DNA from 4 places in the Staphylococcus pseudoxylosus genome. Region 1 is predicted to be linked to each of the others. Evidence: predicted binding sites of a transcription regulator. Region 1 holds the regulator's gene; each other region holds the start of a gene.

Region 1 (3,224 bases):
TTTCATAATATTTATCCCTTTGATCAATAAACTGAGCATAATTACCTACATAATGTTGGACATCACCGAGTGCAACGTCATAAATTTGAGTCACAATTTTATCTAAGAAGTATCTATCATGACTAATAATTACGATGGCACCTTTAAAGTAATTTAAATAACTTTCTAACCATTGGGTCGTTTCCATGTCTAAATGGTTGGTGGGTTCGTCCAAAAGTAATAAATCAGGCTCGCTTAATAACATTTGTGCCAAAGATAATCTTGTTTTTTGGCCGCCGCTAAAGTCATTGATAGGTCGGTCGAAATCCGCTTCACTAAAATTCAGTCCGTGTAAGACTGTTTTAATTTTGCTTTCATATTGATAGCCATCTTGTTGTTCAAATTGATTGGATAATGCTTCATAGCGATCGATATGAGATTTATATGTCTCAGTATCATACTCATCCGCATGTTGCGCTAACCAATCTGTTTCCAATTTCATTTCTCGTTCTAAATTTTTCATTGCCTCAAACGGCTTAGACATTTCTTCAAATACAGTTTGATCTGTATTTAATGTCATTTGCTGTGTTAGATAACCAAGTTTTAAATTTTTACTCTTAGAAATATGACCGCTATCATAATCTTCAACACCAGCAATTATTTTCATTAATGTAGATTTTCCGGCGCCATTACGACCTACAATACCAATGCGTTCACCCGTTTTAACTTCAAAATCCACATTATTAAAAATGTCTTCGCCGTCGAATGATTTAGTTAAATCATTGAGTTGTAATAATATCATCTGATTTTGCACCTCTCTATTCATTATCATTCTACAGTATTCAGCGTGTTGTTAAAACTATCATTGTTTATTTTTATTATTCAGTCATGTATAATGTTGTAGTGATTATAAGATTAATGAATAACAGATAATGAATTAGGGGGAAATGATCTTGGCTAATCAAAGCGAAAAGATTCCTCGTGCCACATTGAAACGTTTACCGTTATATTATAGATTCGTCAATACATTAAAATCTAAAGGCATTGATAGAGTTAATTCTAAAGCCATCAGTGAAGGCTTAAATATTGATTCTGCAACGATTCGAAGAGATTTTTCTTATTTTGGCGAGTTAGGCAAGAAAGGCTATGGCTATAATATTGATAGCTTATTACATTTTTTTAAAAATGAAATTAGCGAAAATGACGAGATTAAAATTGCAATTGTAGGTGTAGGGAACTTAGGTAAAGCATTATTAACATATAACTTTTCAATACATGATGAAATGACTATAACTGAAGCATTCGATATTCGTGAAGAGGTTATTGGGACACAAATAGGTAAAGTGACAGTAAGTTCATTTGATAAAATAAAGGAAATATTATCACAAGAAGATATAGATGTAGTGATATTGACTACGCCTGAAGAAGCGGCTCAAAACGTAGCTGACGTATTAGTAGATTCAGGTGTTAAAGGGATACTTAACTTTACACCAAGTCGTGTACTAACGCCATCAGACGTTCAAGTACATCATATTGATTTAGGTATTGAATTACAGTCTTTATTATTTTTTATGAAAAATTATAGCAATAAATAAAAAATAATTAGTTAGTTTTTTATAGATACAGTAATACACTCAGTGTGCTGTGTTTATAAAAAACTATTTTTTTATGGATGTTTAATTTGAATTTCGAAAAATTATTACTGTATAAGTTAGCAGAAAGTTAAAAATTGTGAGTTGCAAGGTTGAAATTTTATACGATTTCTAATATTATTAATCTTATTGATTTTATCGGAAAAGAGGTTATTAATATGACTTGGTTAATAATCAGCGGCATTATTGTGGGAAGTCTTTTAGGCTTTGTTATGCAAAGAACACGGTTTTGTTTAGCTGGTGGATTTAGAGATATGTATATTCAAAAGAGTAACAAAATGTTTTATGCATTACTTATAGCTATTACAGTTCAAAGTATAGGATTGCTCATTTTGACTTCAACTGGTTTGGTACAAATACCTGAGTCAACTTACCCTATTATTGGGACAGTAATAGGTTCATTTATATTTGGTTTAGGTATTATATTAGCTGGTGGATGTGCAACCGGTACATGGTATAGAGCAGGTGAAGGTTTAATAGGTAGTTGGGTGGCACTTATCGCCTATGCATTTACTTCGGCAGCTACGAAATATGGTTTACTGTTACCATTCATGGATGGTTTAAATAAGCCTACAAATGTTAATACGAGTATGTCACAAACTACAGGGATACCGACATGGATATGGGTAGCATTACTTACAGCTATTACAGTATTTTTCGTAGTCAAAACATTACGCAAACCGAAACCTAAATTTGCTATTCCTAAATTAAAACAGAAATTCACAGGTATGCGTCATTATTTATTTGAAAAGAAATACCATCCCTTTGTGGCTGCAATTGCAGTAGGACTCATCGCGTTAATTGCATGGCCAGTAAGTGAGTCTACAGGAAGAATGTATGGGCTAGGTATTACAACACCATCCGCTAATCTAGTACAGTTCTTTGTAACTGGTGATTTGAAATTATTAGACTGGGGTGTTTTCTTAGTTCTTGGAATATTCCTAGGGTCTTATATTGCAGCTAAAGGTGCAAGAGAGTTTAAATGGAGATTACCAGATAAAAAAACGATTCGTAACAGTATGATTGGTGGCGTGCTTATGGGATTTGGCGCTTCAGTAGCAGGTGGTTGTTCAATCGGTAATGGACTAGTAGAAACAGCAACGATGTCATGGAAAGGTTGGATTGCACTTGCTTCAATGATCTTAGGAGCTTGGACAATGAGTTATTTTGTATTTATCAGACCTATGAAAAAAGCGCAGAAGCAAACCTCAAATGAACCTGTAACGTCACAAACGCAAACAATATAATTATTATAGGAGGCACAAATTATGGTACACGAGTTAGGTACAGTTGGAATGGTTTGTCCATTCCCGTTAATAGAAGCACAAAAGAAAATGAACACGTTAGATAATGGTGATGAATTAAAAATAGATTTTGATTGTACGCAAGCAACTGAAGCATTACCAAATTGGGCAGCTGAGCAAGGCTATCCAGTTACAAATTATGAACAGTTAGATGATGCATCATGGACAATTACAATTCAAAAAGCTTAATTAAGAGTAATAGTTGAGATTGACACTGCAAGTGAACTTCACTTAGTCAATTAGACAACATAATAAGTAAAATAAAAATGGTCGGATTCCTAGCTATGCT
Region 2 (3,224 bases), 930 kb from region 1:
GATGAAGTTATAGCGTATCAAAATAAACGTGAGCGTTTCTTTGAAGATAAGCAAGCGTTGCAACAATTACGTGATGAACCATCAACAACAGCTGATGGAACGCATGTAGAGCTTGCTGCTAATATAGGTACACCAGATGACTTAAAAGGTGTTATCGAAAATGGCGCAGAAGGTATTGGATTATACCGTACTGAGTTCTTATATATGGGTAGAGATGAAATGCCAACTGAAGATGAACAATTTGAGGCTTATAAAAAAGTATTGGAAACAATGGAAGATAAGCGTGTTGTTGTACGTACTTTAGATATCGGTGGCGACAAAGAGTTACCGTATTTAAATTTACCTGAAGAAATGAATCCATTCTTAGGATATCGTGCAATTCGTTTATGCTTAGATCAACCAGATATTTTCAGACCGCAATTAAGAGCATTATTACGTGCATCTACCTACGGAAAATTAAATATCATGTTCCCAATGGTTGCCACAATCAAAGAGTTCCGCGATGCAAAAGCATTGTTATTAGAAGAAAAAGAAAATTTAACTAACGAAGGCATTGAAGTATCTGATGATATTGAATTAGGTATTATGGTAGAGATACCATCTACTGCTGCTTTAGCAGATGTATTTGCTAAAGAAGTTGATTTCTTTAGCATTGGTACAAATGACTTGATTCAATATACAATGGCTGCTGATCGTATGTCTGAACGTGTTTCTTACTTGTATCAACCATACAATCCTTCAATTTTACGTTTAGTAAAACAAGTGATTGAAGCTTCACATAATGAAGGTAAATGGACTGGTATGTGCGGAGAAATGGCTGGAGACGAAACTGCTATTCCATTGCTACTAGGCCTAGGTTTAGATGAGTTTTCAATGAGTGCAACATCTATATTGAAAGCGCGTCGACAAATCAAAGGTTTAAGTCAAAATGAAATGGAAGAACTAGCGAATAGAGCAATTAATTGTGCGACTTCAGAAGAAGTACAAGAATTGGTTGAACAATACGCGAAATAAAATTTTTGAATAATTTTGTAAGCGAATGCATATAAGTGTTGAATTACTTTAATGCTTCGCTACATTTAAAAAAACTGTTCACAGAGTTAAATAACTTTGTGAACAGTTTTTTTGATTATTCAAATCTTTTAATACACAATTATTGTAAAATGCAACTTTCTGAGTTAGGTTTGATATATAAGTTAATGGGATGGCGAAGGGTAACTAATTTAAATTCAAACGTTGATTGATTTTATCCATATCAATTTGATACATTGGTTCGCTATCTATTAAGATAAATGGTGTAGCAAATGCATCATAATCCATCATTTCGTTTCTAAATTTTGAATTGCTAATATTTTTTTCAATATAGTCAATTGCTTTATCTGATAAGTAATTCTTGATAAATGTACAAGGTGGGCAATCGTTTTGGGTGTAAATAATAATTTCAGTCATAGTACTATGTCCTTTCTCCATCGTAATTTACTTAAATATAAAAAACTTTAATAAATATTTCAAGTTTAAAAATTACATGCTATTGGTCATTAATTTGTCACTTTATTTTGAGCGCAATTTATTTCAAAAAAATGTAAAGCAGTTTATAATGAATGGACGTTGTGATTTTTGTCACAAATAAATAAAAAAGGTGATATTATGGATTCAGTTGAATTAGCACGCTTTCTAACTGCGATGACACTCGCAGTTCATATAATTTTTGCAACAATCGGAGTAGGTGTACCGGTCATGTTTGCTGTTGCTGAATTTTTAGGGATTAAGAAAAATGATCCATCATATACAGCTATGGCTAAAAGATGGTCCAAAGGATATACCATTACAGTGGCAGTTGGCGTTGTAACCGGTACTATAATTGGTTTACAATTGTCGTTACTTTGGCCAACCTTTATGCAAATGGGTGGTCATGTTATAGCATTACCGTTATTTATGGAAACTTTTGCTTTCTTCTTTGAAGCAATTTTCTTGAGTATTTACTTATATACTTGGGATCGTTTTAAAGGGAAGTGGACACATTTTCTTATAAGCATTCCAGTTATATTAGGTGGGTCATTTTCCGCATTCTTTATCACAGCAGTTAACTCATTTATGAATACACCTGCTGGATTTGAAATGCAAAATGGAAAAATGGTAAATGTAGAGCCACTAGCAGCAATGTTTAATGATTCATTTTTAATACGTTCATTTCACGTTGTAGCCACTGCATTAATGACGATGGCATTTGTATTAGCTGCTATTGCAGCATTTAAATTGTTAAAAAATAAATTTAAAAAAGATACTGAGTATCATAAGAAAGCACTTAAATTAACTATGATTTTAGGTGTAGTATTTACCTTGGGATCAATGCTGGCTGGAGACTTGTCAGCAAAATTCTTACATCAAGAGCAACCAGAAAAGCTAGCAGCATATGAATGGCATTTTGATACAGAATCGAATGCAGATTTAATATTATTTGGCTCGTTAGATGAAAAAACACAAGAAGTTTCAGGTGCAATTAAAATTCCTGGTATTTTAAGCTTCTTAGCAGATAATAATACAAATACAGAAGTAAAAGGTTTAAATGATTTCCCTGAGGAATTACATCCACCTATGATTGTACATTATTATTTTGACTTAATGGTTTCTATGGGTGTATTTTGCCTTATAGTATCAGGCGCATACGTGTTGACGCTTGTGTTTAAAAAATTACGGAAATTCACACATTCTAAACCGATGTTATATGGTGCTTTATTGACTGGACCAGCGGCAATGTTGGCAATTGAGTTTGGGTGGTTCTTAACAGAACAAGGTCGTCAACCATGGTTGGTTCGTGGCTATCTAAAAGTAGCTGATGCGGCAACACAAGCAGGTGGCCTTACACTCGTGACGATATTATTTGGTTTACTTTATATCGTACTTATGGTTACTTCTGCTTATGTATTGATTCGTATGTTTAGACATAAACCAGCATATAAAGACGTTGAAGCATTAGCTTCAGAAAGAGGTGAAGCAGAATGATATTTGCTTACATTGGTATTTCAGTGCTTTGGATTTTCTTATTCTGTTACATCATTATCGCCTCAATTGATTTTGGTGCAGGCTTTTTTACACTACATGCAAAAATTACGAAGCAAGATAAGAAAATTAATCATTTAATCGCTCGTTATCTTAATCCAGTATGGGAAGTAACAAATGTGTTCTTTGTATTTTTCTTCGTAGGAATGGTTGGATTCTTCCCT
Region 3 (3,224 bases), 240 kb from region 1:
AGAACACCTGAGGTACTACTCATGTGTAAGAACTACTAACTCATTACATTGAGAAGTCGTTCTTTAGAGAAGTGGGATTAATGATTACCTGAGCTAACGCTCATGCATAAGTCCCACTAACTCAATAAATTGAGAAGTGGGACTTTATAATAATCTATGATATCGTATTAGATTTTTATGATTTAAAGTTGTTGATCTTTACTTAATTTATGGTAGCCCTTCAAGAAGAAGCACATGGTCATAAACAATAGGAATACAATACCAATAACTACTGAAACCACAGTTTCTTTATTAAATAACATGCCAATTAATACCATAATAAAGAACGCCATCGTAATGTAGTTTGTAAATGCGCCACCTGGCATTTTAAATGGGTGACCTTCCACTTCTTCAGGATGATTTTTTCTAAATCTTAAATGACTAATTAAAATCATGAACCATGGTACCATACCAGGTAAAATCGAAGCACTATAAACATATACGAATACACTATCCGCACCTTTGATAAATAACGGCAAGATTACATTAAGTAAAGCACCAATTAAAATACCTGTTGCAATTGCAAGCACCGTCCAAATAGGAACGCCATTTTTCATAACTTTCCCAAAGAATTTAGGTAACATTCCTTTTTGAGATAAATTTAATGACATACGGCTAGCACTAAATATACCTGAGTTACAACCTGACATCGCAGCAGTAAGTACAACAAAGTTGATTAATCCAGCTGCAAAAGTGATACCTACTTTAGCAAACGTAGCTACAAATGGGCTACCAATGTTTCCTAATTCATTCCACGGATAAACTGTAACGATTACAAAAATTGCACCAATATAGAAAATCAATATACGCCAGATAACACCGTTAACCGCGCTCTTGATATTTTTTTGTGGATCTTTTGTTTCACCGGCAGTAATACCAATTAATTCAACACCTTGGTATGAACCGATAACAATTGAAAGTGCAAAGAAGAAGCCAATCCAACCGTTAGGCATAAACCCACCATGTGCCCATAAATTCGAGAGACCGATTGCTTCTCCACCATTTCCTAGACCAAAGAAGATAAGACCAAAACCTGCCACTATCATTAAAATAATTGTAACTACTTTAATCATCGCAAACCAAAACTCAAATTCACCAAACGCTTTAACAGATACAAGGTTTGCACCGGCTAATAACGCTACAACAATAACACCCGGTATCCATTGTGGTAAATCTGGGAACCAATAGTTCATATATTCTCCGACTGCAATAACCTCACTCATACCTACAACTACCCATTGGAAAACGTTACTCCAAGCCGTTAGATAACCTGCTACTGGATGTATGTAATCACTTGCAAAGTTAGCAAAAGAACCAGAAGTTGGATGTAAATAAACCATCTCTCCCATTGCTCTCATTACTAAGAATAAAAATATACCTGCAATTAAATATGCAAATATAACAGAAGGACCTGTCCATTTTATAGTGCTTGTAGCTCCCATAAATAGTCCTACACCAATCGTTCCACCAAGTGCAATCATACGCATTTGACGTGCACCTAGTCCCCTCTGTAATTCATTATTATCTTTCATCATTCAAACCCCATCTCTTTCAAATATAAGTGGTAGTAAATCCACTTATTATGTCGCTATTATACTATAAATTCAAAAAATTAAAACAATTATTTTCGAGTTATGTAAGTGCTTACACGCTTGTTTGTCAACGGTATACTGTTTTACATTGAAAAGTAAAGCTTTTTAAAAAAATTATTTTTCTTTAAATCAACTATAAAAACAGAGCAAAAATTTAAGTCTAAATAAATTCATGTAGAATTTGTGAAAAAGTTCACAAAATATTATTGCCATAGTATACTTATAAATAATTATAGAAAGTGAGGATAAAAAATGAACGAAAAAAACATTAAATGGGATAAAGTATTTTATGGAAAAGCTTGGATTGACCACGTAGTTGACACCATCAAAACTAAAGACATTTTACAAAGTTTTTATTTTAAACGCTATTTACTTCGTGCCATAATGGCTGGTTTTATTCTAGGTGTCATTACAGTCTTCGTTTTACTTATTAAAGCATCACTAGACACTCATCTACCTTCTGGCGTTATAAATATCATTGCATCTATAGCATTTAGTTTTGCTCTAGTACTTATCTTATTTACCAATTCAGAATTACTGACGAGTAATTTCATGTATTTTACAGTGGGGTTATATTATCATGTCATCAGCCCTACTAGAGTTTTTAAAATTTTCACATTATGCTTTATTGGTAATGCATTGGGTGGCTTTTTATTTTTCTTATTATTACATCATTCTGATGTGATGACCACTGACATGTTAATACAATTAGAACATACAATTGAACATAAAACTTTAACTGCTGGTTTTACTGCAATATTGATCAAAGGAATTTTTGCTAATTTCTTCATCAATATTTCTTTAGTTATAGCAATGCAAATAGACGATGTTTTAGCTAAAATGTTCGTTATGATGTTTGGTGTATCTATATTCGCATTTATGGGTTATGAGCACGTGGTTTATAACTCTGTATTATTTGGTGGTGGTTTAGTCTATCAAAGTAGTGAATTAGCACTTATGCCTGTTATCATCAATTTATTAGGTGCAGGTATTGGCAATTACATCGGAGGCGGATTAATTATAGGGTTGTTTTATGCTTATTTAAATGATCATCACCAATATGAACGTAATATATCTAGATAACTGCTAATACAATAATTCATCTGTTTTATATGGTATAATTTTCAGTAGATTTTATTACAAAGGAGTTATATATGAATAAACACTTAATGAAACGTACGCTTACGGTTTCCATTATATTTGGTGTGTTATTTTTCTTTTTAAATTATTTTAGTGAATCTGACAGTTCAGTTGGCCCTTTAATATTAAAAAGTGTAATGGTTATCTTTGTTTTTGGTATTTTATATTATACTTTGTTTTCTATTGTAAATTCTCCAGAACGAAAATATAAATTTGGTATAACTATTCCGATTGCATTATTAATCGCGATTATCATAAGTGCGCTCTTTTCAGCAATAAAAGCTGGAATTATTATTGGATTAATCTTAGGTGTTATTGCTGGCTACGTTTGGGAATTTCTAACAAAAAATCAAAACGGTGGTGACAAATAATGAGTGTAATTTTAGGAATCGTTGTAATTATTTTATTAATTGTAAGCTTAATTCCAAATTTGAAAGCCTATAAAAAAACAAA
Region 4 (3,224 bases), 120 kb from region 1:
AAAAGTAACACAATTGAAAGAAGCTCTAGAAAACACTTTAAGTCAAAATGATATTAATTTTGATATTTTTGATACAAGTGATAAAACAAAAATCGCATTATTTGTATCAAAAGAAGACCATGCTTTTAATGAAGTATTATTAAGAGTTCAACGTAAAGAAATTCCTGCTGAAATCACTTGTGTTGTCAGTAATCATGAAAACAATAGACATTTTGCTGAATCTTTTAATATCCCTTTTTACTATGTACCAAGTAATAATGATAAAGCAGTTGTTGAACAAAACATATTAGATATTTGCGCAAAACACGAAGTAGAATTAATCGTTTTAGCTAAGTATATGCAAATACTTACAGATAATTTTGTAAGTCATTATCCAAATCAAATTATTAATATACACCATTCTTTCTTACCTTCATTCATTGGAGCGAACCCATACAAACAAGCTTGGGAACGCGGCGTTAAATTAGTCGGTGCAACAAGTCATTACGTAACTTCTGATTTAGATGAAGGACCAATTATAGACCAAGATGTCACACGTATTAATCATCGTTATAACGTACAAGATTTACGTAAAATTGGACGTCATGTTGAATCTTCTGTTTTAGCTCAAGCAGTTGAATATCATGTTCAACATAAAGTCATCGTAAATGATGGCAATAAAACAATCGTTTTTAATTAATATTGTGTATATAAAGTGTACTAATTACTGTTATCATAATGATTAATATAAATTTATGCACAATTTAATTTCTAAAACCTTCTATTATATATCTACGATTTATTAAGCCACTTTTATTCACTAATCACTAAATATAAAAGTGGCTATTTTTGTGTTTCTTATTTTTTATATTCACTTTTATACTCACCTTCATCCATGCCTTTCCTTTACTCATTAATAATACCGCAGTCCTCATCTGTTGTATAACAGATACACAATATTATAAAACTGTCATATAACTTCTTACAGTTTCTCAAATCGTTCACAGTTTGTATTAAAAACTTTCACAAATATTGTGAAAACATTAACAAGGATAATGTTACAATGTTTGTGAAATTATTAACAAAATGAATGGAGGAGAAAAAATGTTAGAAAAAGAAAAATTACACGAAATTGCTTGGCAAGGATTCAAAAGTGGACGTTGGAATCGCCATGTTGATGTTCGTGAGTTTATCCAACTAAACTACTCACTATATGAAGGTGATGAACAATTTTTAGAAGGACCGACTGAGGCAACAACCAAGCTGTGGGATCAAGTAATGGCTTTATCCAAAGAAGAACGTGAACGTGGTGGCATGTGGGATATGGATACTAAAGTGCCTTCTACAATCACTTCACATGAAGCTGGTTATTTAAACCAAGATTTAGAAACTATTGTCGGTGTCCAAACTGAGAAACCATTTAAACGATCTATGCAACCATTTGGAGGTATTCGTATGGCTAAAGCTGCCTGCGAAGCATATGGTTATGAGTTAGATTCAGAAACTGAAAAAATATTTACAGATTATCGTAAAACACATAATCAAGGCGTGTTTGATGCCTACTCTAAGGAAATGCTTAATTGTAGAAAAGCTGGTATTATAACAGGTCTTCCTGACGCTTATGGTCGTGGGAGAATCATTGGTGACTATCGCCGTGTTGCACTGTATGGCGTTGACTTTTTGATGGCAGAAAAAATGCATGACTTTAACACTATGTCTACTGAAATGTCAGAAGATGTTATACGCTTGCGCGAAGAATTATCAGAACAATATCGCTCACTTAAAGAATTGAAAATATTAGGTAAAACATACGGTTTTGACCTTGGTCGCCCTGCTACTACTTTTAAAGAAGCTGTACAATGGCTTTATTTAGCATATTTAGCTGCTATTAAAGAACAAAATGGTGCTGCTATGAGTTTAGGACGCACGTCTACATTCTTAGATATTTATGCTGAACGAGATTTAAAAAATGGCACGATAACAGAATGTGAAGTTCAAGAAATAATTGACCATTTTATTATGAAATTACGTATTGTGAAATTCGCACGTACACCAGATTATAATGAATTATTCTCTGGAGACCCTACTTGGGTTACTGAATCAATTGGTGGTATAGGAATTAATGGTAAACCACTTGTAACTAAAAACTCATTCCGTTTCTTGCACTCATTAGACAACTTAGGACCTGCACCAGAACCAAATTTAACTGTACTTTGGTCGGTACAATTGCCATCCCACTTTAAAAACTACTGTGCAAAAATGAGTATAAAAACAAGTTCAATACAGTATGAAAATGATGATTTAATGCGTGAATCATACGGTGATGACTATGGTATTGCATGTTGTGTATCTGCAATGAAAATTGGTAAACAAATGCAATTCTTTGGTGCTCGTGCAAACTTAGCTAAAACTTTATTATACGCAATTAATGGTGGAAAAGATGAAAAATCTGGTATGCAAGTCGGACCGTCATATGAAGCTATCAATTCACAAGTATTAAATTACGATGAAGTGTTTGAAAAATTTGATAAGATGATGGATTGGTTAGCAGGCGTTTACATCAATTCTTTAAATGTTATTCATTATATGCATGATAAATACAGTTACGAGCGTATCGAGATGGCGTTACATGATACTAATATTATACGTACAATGGCAACAGGTATCGCAGGATTATCAGTTGCTGCGGATTCATTGTCAGCAATTAAATATGCTCAAGTTACACCAATCCGTGATGAAAATGGTTTAGTAATTGATTTTGAAATAAATGGAGATTTTCCTAAATATGGCAACAATGATCCTCGTGTAGATGATATTGCCGTAGATTTAGTAGAACGCTTTATGACTAAATTAAGAAGTCATAAAACATATCGTAATTCTGAGCATACGATGAGTGTACTTACAATCACTTCAAATGTCGTTTATGGTAAAAAGACCGGTAATACACCTGATGGACGAAAAGCTGGTGAACCATTTGCTCCAGGCGCTAATCCAATGCATGGACGAGATCAAAAAGGTGCATTATCATCGCTAAGTTCTGTTGCAAAAATCCCTTATGATTGTTGCAAAGACGGTATTTCAAATACATTTAGTATCGTTCCTAAATCATTAGGAAAATTACCAGAAGAACAAAATAGAAATCTGACAAGTATGCTTGATGGATACGCTATGCAACACGGACATCATCTAAATATAAACGTCTTTAATCGAGACACATTGTTAGATGCAATGGATCATCCTGAAGC

The links. Region 1 encodes Rex, which represses fermentation and respiration genes when NADH is low (regulators of the CRP and FNR family bind a similar motif). Its sites were predicted from a motif close to TTGTGAAATATTTCACAA; they were not measured.
Region 2: the regulator Rex is predicted to act here: its motif matches at 1,609-1,626, upstream of LG295_RS09475 (cytochrome ubiquinol oxidase subunit I).
Region 3: the regulator Rex is predicted to act here: its motif matches at 1,813-1,830, upstream of LG295_RS03605 (formate/nitrite transporter family protein).
Region 4: the regulator Rex is predicted to act here: its motif matches at 1,047-1,064, upstream of pflB (formate C-acetyltransferase).

The regions. Positions count from the first base shown of each region.
Region 1 is NZ_CP085024.1:1,045,329-1,048,552, forward strand. Features, by position in the region: gene LG295_RS04875 (ABC-F family ATP-binding cassette domain-containing protein) at 1-781, opposite strand, end outside; gene LG295_RS04880 (redox-sensing transcriptional repressor Rex) at 927-1,574, shown strand; gene LG295_RS04885 (YeeE/YedE family protein) at 1,790-2,878, shown strand; gene LG295_RS04890 (sulfurtransferase TusA family protein) at 2,900-3,124, shown strand.
Region 2 is NZ_CP085024.1:1,977,774-1,980,997, reverse strand. Features, by position in the region: gene ptsP (phosphoenolpyruvate--protein phosphotransferase) at 1-1,014, shown strand, start outside; gene LG295_RS09480 (glutaredoxin domain-containing protein) at 1,219-1,449, opposite strand; gene LG295_RS09475 (cytochrome ubiquinol oxidase subunit I) at 1,648-3,003, shown strand; gene LG295_RS09470 (cytochrome d ubiquinol oxidase subunit II) at 3,000-3,224, shown strand, end outside.
Region 3 is NZ_CP085024.1:804,474-807,697, reverse strand. Features, by position in the region: gene LG295_RS03610 (amino acid permease) at 183-1,571, opposite strand; gene LG295_RS03605 (formate/nitrite transporter family protein) at 1,884-2,714, shown strand; gene LG295_RS03600 (hypothetical protein) at 2,786-3,142, shown strand; gene LG295_RS03595 (hypothetical protein) at 3,142-3,224, shown strand, end outside.
Region 4 is NZ_CP085024.1:1,167,017-1,170,240, reverse strand. Features, by position in the region: gene purU (formyltetrahydrofolate deformylase) at 1-679, shown strand, start outside; gene pflB (formate C-acetyltransferase) at 1,084-3,224, shown strand, end outside.